Regions from separate parts of the Massilia sp. Se16.2.3 genome, predicted to be linked through region 1. Evidence: predicted binding sites of a transcription regulator. Region 1 holds the regulator's gene; the other holds the start of a gene.
What was found. The regulator HrcA, encoded in region 1, represses chaperone genes, less so after heat shock. The targets are predictions, from matches to a motif close to TTAGCACTCNNNNNNNNNGAGTGCTAA.
Positions count from the first base shown of each region.

Region 2: the regulator HrcA is predicted to act here: its motif matches at 1,648-1,674, upstream of rpoH (RNA polymerase sigma factor RpoH).

Region 1 is NZ_CP050451.1:435,710-439,114, reverse strand. It holds partial or broken gene G4G31_RS28810 (hypothetical protein) at 40-537, shown strand; gene G4G31_RS27965 (HAD hydrolase-like protein) at 563-1,006, shown strand; gene hrcA (heat-inducible transcriptional repressor HrcA) at 1,051-2,070, shown strand; gene fur (ferric iron uptake transcriptional regulator) at 2,222-2,656, opposite strand; gene G4G31_RS02075 (outer membrane protein assembly factor BamE) at 2,736-3,359, shown strand; gene dapB (4-hydroxy-tetrahydrodipicolinate reductase) at 3,367-3,405, shown strand, end outside.
Region 2 is NZ_CP050451.1:1,907,019-1,910,423, reverse strand. It holds gene G4G31_RS08855 (cell division ATP-binding protein FtsE) at 1-411, shown strand, start outside; partial or broken gene ftsX (permease-like cell division protein FtsX) at 408-1,329, shown strand; gene rpoH (RNA polymerase sigma factor RpoH) at 1,797-2,687, shown strand; gene G4G31_RS08840 (sensor histidine kinase) at 2,847-3,405, shown strand, end outside.

The DNA.
Region 1 (3,405 bases):
ATCACCGTGTAACGGCGACGCCACCCGGCCTCTGCCGCCATGCATTTTTCGGGGCGCGCGCCCTTGCGCACAGCTGCGTTTGCAAATCACCGCTGGCCTCGCTATGCTCCGCTTGACCCTGCAGTGTTCCTCCGACGCGTCTTCGATGGCGCGCTTTCCATGACCGATTCGCACCGCCGCCGCTGGCCCAAGGCCGTCCTGTTCGACCTCGACGACACCCTGTGGCCGATCGCCCCCGTCATCGTGCAGGCCGAGCAGACCCTGTTTGCCTGGCTGGCCACGCACGCGCCGCGCGTGGCGCAACGCTTCTCCATCGATTCGCTGCGCCAGGCCAGGCTCGAGCTGCTGGCGCGCCGGCCCGAATTCCAGCTCGACCTGGGTGCGCTGCGCCGCGCCGGGCTGGTTGCCGCCTTTGAGCAGGCCGGCGAGGACGCCTCCAAGGTCGAATTGGCGATGGCGGTATTCTTCGCCGCCCGCAACGCCGTGATTCCCTACGACGACGTGCTGCCGGGCCTGTTGCGCCTGAAGGGCCGCGTGCTGCTGGGATCGATCACGAACGGCAATGCCGACCTGCAGACGATCGGGCTGGCCCACCATTTCCGGCCTCGGTCTCGGCGCCGCAGTTCGGCCGCGCGAAGCCGGATCCGGCCATTTTCCCGGAAGGCTGCGCGCGCCGGGCGTGGCACCTGGCGAAGCGGTGTATGTCGGCGACGACCTGCTGCTCGACGTCGAGGGCGCCGGGCGCGCCGGCATGCGCGCCGTGTGGATGAACCGGACCGCCAGCCGGCGCCACCGGAAGAGGGCGTGCAGCCGGACGCCATCGTCGGCGACTTCGACGAATTGCTCGACTGGCTGGAGCGCGAGCACGCTTGAGAGCGCCCAACAAGACGGCCAGGGCGAAGCGCGGCGGCGACGACAGTACGCCCGTACGGCAAGGAGCCGCTACGCGGCCATGGCCGTTTTGTTGAGTGCGCGGAGCCCACAGGGAGCGGACGAAGGTGCATAATATGTATGCAACCATTGCGCATATCGCATCTATCCTCTCGCCCCATGCAACTTGAACCCCGTGCCCAAACCCTGCTGAAAGCCCTGGTCGAGCGCTACATCGCCGACGGCCAACCGGTCGGGTCGCGTGCGCTCTCGAAAATCTCCGGCCTCGACCTGTCGCCGGCGACGATCCGCAACATCATGGCCGACCTCGAGGAAATGGGGTATGTCGCCAGCCCCCATACCTCGGCCGGCCGCGTGCCGACCCCGCGCGGCTACCGCCTCTTCGTCGACACCCTGCTCACGGTGCAGCAGCTCGACGAACACGGGGTCCATCAGCAGCAGATGCGGCTGCCCGCCCACCAGCCGCAGAAGGTGATCGCCAGTGCGGCGCAAATGCTGTCGTCGCTGACGCAATTTGCCGGCGTGGTACAGAGTCCGCGCCGCGAATCGGTATTTCAGCAGATCGAATTCTTGCGCCTGTCGGAAAAGCGCATCCTGCTCGTCATCGTCGACCCGCGCGGCGACGTCCAGAACCGCCTGCTGCTGACCGAGGTCGACTACACGCCGAGCCAGCTGATCCAGTCGGCCAATTACCTGAACCAGAACTTTGCCGGCCTCACCTTCGACGACGTCCGGCGCCGCCTCGCGGGCGAACTGAAGCAGCTGCGCGACGATATCGGCGGCCTGATGCAGACTGCGGTGGAAGCGGGCAGCGAAGCCATGGCCGACAACCACGACGACATGGTCATTTCAGGGGAGCGCAACCTGCTGTCGGTGTCCGACCTGTCGTCGAACATGAGTTCGCTGCGCCAGCTGTTCGAGATGTTCGAGCAAAAGACCGGCCTGATGCAGCTGCTCGATGTCTCGAGCAAGGCCGGCGGCGTGCAGATTTTTATTGGCGGCGAATCGAAGCTGGTGCCGATGGACGAGATGAGCGTGGTGACTGCGCCCTATGAGGTCAACGGCAAGATCGTCGGGACGCTCGGCGTGATCGGCCCGACGCGCATGGCCTACGAGCGGGTGATTCCAATTGTCGATATCACGGCCAAGCTGCTGTCGAATGCGTTGAGTCATCCGTAAGTGGGCACTCTGCGCCCACGCGGAACGGGAACATTGCGCAGTGCCAGCGTTCAGGTGGGTACGTCATTGAGGCCCCGCCTCAATGACCCCACCCTACGGTCAACAAAAAACGGCGCCCTCGGCGCCGTCCTTCATTGCACATCGAAACGCCTCAACCGCCGCTGCGATGCGGGCAAGCCGGCTTGATGCAATTGCCGTAGATCGCCAGCGCATGTTCGGCGATTTTAAAACCGCGCTCGCTCGCGACCCTGTTCTGGCGCGATTCGATTTCCTCGTCGAAGAATTCCTCGACATGTCCGCAGTCGAGGCAGACCAGGTGGTCGTGGTGCGAACCGGCGTTCAGTTCGTAGATGGCCTTGCCGGTCTCGAAGTGATTGCGGTTGAGCAGGCCGGCCTGTTCGAACTGGGTCAGCACCCGGTAAACCGTGGCCAGGCCGACGTCCATGTTCTCGGCCAGCAGGATCTTGTAGACGTCTTCCGCCGTCAGGTGCCGCACTTCGCTGTTCTGGAAAATTTCCAGGATTTTCAGGCGCGGCAAAGTGGCCTTCAGGCCGCTCGCCTTCAGGTCGGTGGGTTTGTTACTCATGTTTGTTACTCGTAGATGGGCGGAGTGCTTTATGATATAGCGTTTTGGAAGCTCCCGCTTAAACGTTTTGAGGTTACTTATGCGCGTCTTTGATGCCGTTGTTCATCGTTTCCATGCCCGCGCTGCGCTGGCCGCCGGCCTTGCATGCACGCTGCTGCTGTCGGGCTGTGCATCCTGGCGCAACCAGACCAAGCCGGCCGCGCCGGTGAGCACCGCCCCGGCCGCCGTGGAAGCCGATGCCAGCAAGTCGGCCGCGCTGGCCAATGCCGGTGCGCAGACGACCCAGGCCACCAAGCTGCAGAAATTCCTGTGGGTGTTCTCGCCGTATCGCCCGGACATCCAGCAAGGCAACTTCGTGTCGCAGGAAATGCTGGCGCAGCTGAAAGTCGGCCAGACCCGCGAGCAGGTACGCTTCCTGCTCGGCACGCCGCTGCTGATGGACATGTTCCACGCCGACCGCTGGGACTACCCGTTCTACCTGGCCCGCGGCAATGGCGAGCTGACCACCAGCCGCGTCACCGTCTATTTCAAGGGCGACGTGGTCGAACGCTTCGACGGCGCCAACCTGCCGACCGAACGCGAATACATCGAACGCATCGCCGGTCCGATCAAGTCGCTGAAAAAAGAAGACGCTGCCCAGCACACCAAGCCTGCCGCAGCCCCTTCGGTCGTCACCCCGGCGAACGGCCAACAAATCCAGTAAGCCAGTCATGAAGCAAATCAAAATCGCGGTTGCCGGCGCCAGCGGG
Region 2 (3,405 bases), 1.5 Mb from region 1:
CTGCCGCTGCTCGTGTCCGGCGCGCCGAGGTCGCAGGCCGAGGGCCGTGCCCGCGCCGCGCTCGACAAGGTGGGCCTGCTCGATCGCGCCCGCGCGCACCCGCTGGAACTCTCCGGCGGCGAACAGCAGCGCGTGGCGATCGCCCGCGCCATCGTCAACCGCCCGCAGATCATCCTGGCCGACGAGCCGACCGCGAATCTCGACCGCGTGGCCGCCGACAAGGTGCTCGACGCCCTGCGCGCTTTCCACGCCGTCGGCGTCACCTGCGTCATCTCGACCCACGACGAGCAGGTGCTCGACGGCGCCGCACGCGTGATCCGGCTGGAACATGGGCAACTCGTCGATGCCGGCCGCGTCGACGCCCGAGCCGATGCCGGCCATGCGCCCGCCTCCGAGGGAGGTGCGGCATGAGCCCCTGGATCCGCCAACACCGCTTCGCCCTCGGCGCGGCCCCTGGCCCATGTGCGCAAGGCGCCGGGCAGTTTCCTGTTCAACGTGCTGGTGGTGGCGGTGGCCCTGGCCCTGCCCTTCGCCGGCATCACCCTGCTCGACAACGTGCGGCCGATGTCCGAGCAGCTGTCGGTGGACCCCGAGATCAGCCTGTTCGTCAAGCCGGGCGCTTCGCGCGAGGACGCGCAGGCAATCGAGCCCCAGCTGCGCCAGATCCTGCAGGGCAGCCACGCCCGCATCGCCTTCGTGCCGCGCGAGCGCGCGCTCGAAGACCTGAAGGAACGCAGCGGCCTGTCGGCGGCGCTCGACACCTTGGGCGACAACCCGCTTCCGGACAGCTATGTAATGAAGCTCGAGGGCTTTTCCAGTACGGCGGACGCGGCGCGCATCGACAGCATCGTCGAGCAGATGGGCGCCCTGCCCAGTGTCGATACGGTACAAGTCGACTCCGCATGGGTGAAACGCCTGGCCGCCTTGCTGGGCATCCTGCGCCTGGCCCTGCTGCTGCTGGCGATCACGCTGGGCGTGGTGGTGATTGCCGTCGTGTTCAACACGATCCGCCTGCAGGTGCTGACCCAGCGCGAGGAAATCGCCGTGTCGAAACTGCTGGGCGCAACCGACAACTTCATCCACCGCCCGTTCTACTATACGGGCGCCCTGCTCGGCATCTGCGCCGGCGCGGTGGCGCTGGGCGCGGTGCTGCTGGCCCTGCGTCCGTTGAACGCGGCCATTGCCGAATTCGCACGCCTGTATGCCTCGGAATTCCAGTTGGCACCACTGGGAGGCCTGGAAATCGCCGGTTTGCTTGCCATCAGCGCCGGCCTCGGCCTGATCGGCGCCTTGCTGTCTGTGCAACGCCATCTTGCGCGCTTGAATTAAGTGCAAAAGGCAGTACTGGCTGCCTTCCTCCCAGTATTTCCCTGAACCGTCCTGCTTTGTGCGTCAACGTGCAATGCACAAGTAGGACGATGCCTCGCTCGATTCGGAACTTTGCTCTCTGTGCGGCATTTAACAGAATGCGCCTGTCGCGACCACTTAGGCTGTGACCTAAGGTGATTTATCGCCCTAGACGCTTGATTTAGATCAATAGTCGCGCATTGTTCCGCTCTACAGTGAGAATCCAATAGCGACTGAACAAAGCTGATTCAGCGCAATACTTTAGCCAGACTTAAACAGCCGCCCGTCGCCAGGGGCTCGCTAGCACTCACCCTGTGAGAGTGCTAATATATGGTTCAAGTGAATGTAAACGGTATCGCGAGCGCCCGCTTCGAGATGGGGCGGTCACCGTCGGGATTGTCCCGGCCGGGGTGCCGGCGCAGCACAGATTACTCTACGAGGAAAACAACATGTCCGCACAATCCGCATTGGTTCCAACCGGCAGCCGTGCTCTGGGACTCGGTTTCACTGGCAATCTCGGTAACATCGACGCGTATATTTCCGCGGTGAACCGCCTGCCAATGCTGTCCCATGAGGAAGAAGTTTCGCTGGCGAAGCGTCTGCGGGAAGCGAACGACCTTGATGCCGCGCAAAAACTGGTGCTCTCGCACCTGCGCCTGGTGGTGTCGATCGCGCGTGGCTACCTCGGTTACGGCCTGCCGCATGCCGACCTGATCCAGGAAGGCAATATCGGCCTGATGAAGGCCGTGAAGCGTTTCGACCCGAACCAGGGCGTGCGCCTGGTATCGTACGCGATGCACTGGATCAAGGCCGAGATGCACGAGTACATCCTCAAGAACTGGCGCCTTGTGAAGGTCGCCACGACCAAGGCCCAGCGCAAGCTGTTCTTCAACCTGCGCAGCAACAAGGTGGGCCTGGATGCGATGACCCCGACGCAGGTGGACGATCTCGCCAAGCTCCTCGACGTCAAGCGCGAAGAAGTGATCGAGATGGAAACCCGCCTGTCGGGCCGCGACATCGCGCTGGAAGCGCCGACCGACGACGAAGACGACAAGTTTTCGCCGATCGCCTACCTGTCGTCGGACCAGCAGGAACCGACCCGGGTGCTGGAAGCCGAGCAGGTCACGCGCCTGCAGTCCGAAGGCCTGGAAACGGCCTTGGGCAAGCTCGACCCGCGTTCGCGCCGCATCGTCGAAGCGCGCTGGCTGGCGAACGACGACGGCTCAGGCGCCACGCTGCACACGCTGGCCGAGGAATTCGGCGTGTCGGCCGAGCGCATCCGCCAGATCGAATCGGCGGCGCTGAAGAAAATGAAAGGCGCGCTGGCCGCCTACGTGTAAGCATCAGGCTTTTACCGGGCGTTGGGCAAACGCCGAACGGCGACTCCGCAAGGGGCCGCCGTTTTTTATTGGGCGCTTGGAGCGTCACCGCCCCGCGATTTTTGTTCTGTCGGCAACAAATGCAGTACCATGAATAAATGAACACGTTCTCGTTTATGCATGGATAGCCCGAGCACCATCCCTTTCCGCGGCGCCGAGCTGAGTACCTCTTCCTCGCGCGACTACTGGCTTTTCCAACTCAGTGGTTGGGGCGGCCTTGCCCTGGTGGCCATCCTGTCCACCCTGAACAACTTCGGCGAGGCCGCCCTGCGCTTCGTCCTCGCCAAGCTCATGTGCATCGTCAGCGGCCTGCTGGTATCGCACTGCTGGCGCCTGTTCCTGCGCCGGCGCGGCTGGATCGACCGCCACGGCCCGCCACCGCTCAAGGGTATCCTCAGCGGCCTGCTGGTCCTGAGCGTGGTGCAGACCGGCGTGCTGGCGCTGTCCGACCTGGTGTTCCGGCATGGGGCTTTGCTCGCCGATCCGGAGGCGCCAAGCCTGCTGTTTTTACTCTGCCTGCTGTGGTACGCGCTGTTCGCGGTCTGGACGCTCTGCTATTCGACGATGCTGGCGCGGCGGCGCGCGCTGCGCTTCGAGCTGGAAAAGCTGCAGCTCGAGGTCAGCGTCAAGGACGCCGAACTGCGCGCCCTGCAGGCCCAGGTCAATCCCCACTTCTTCT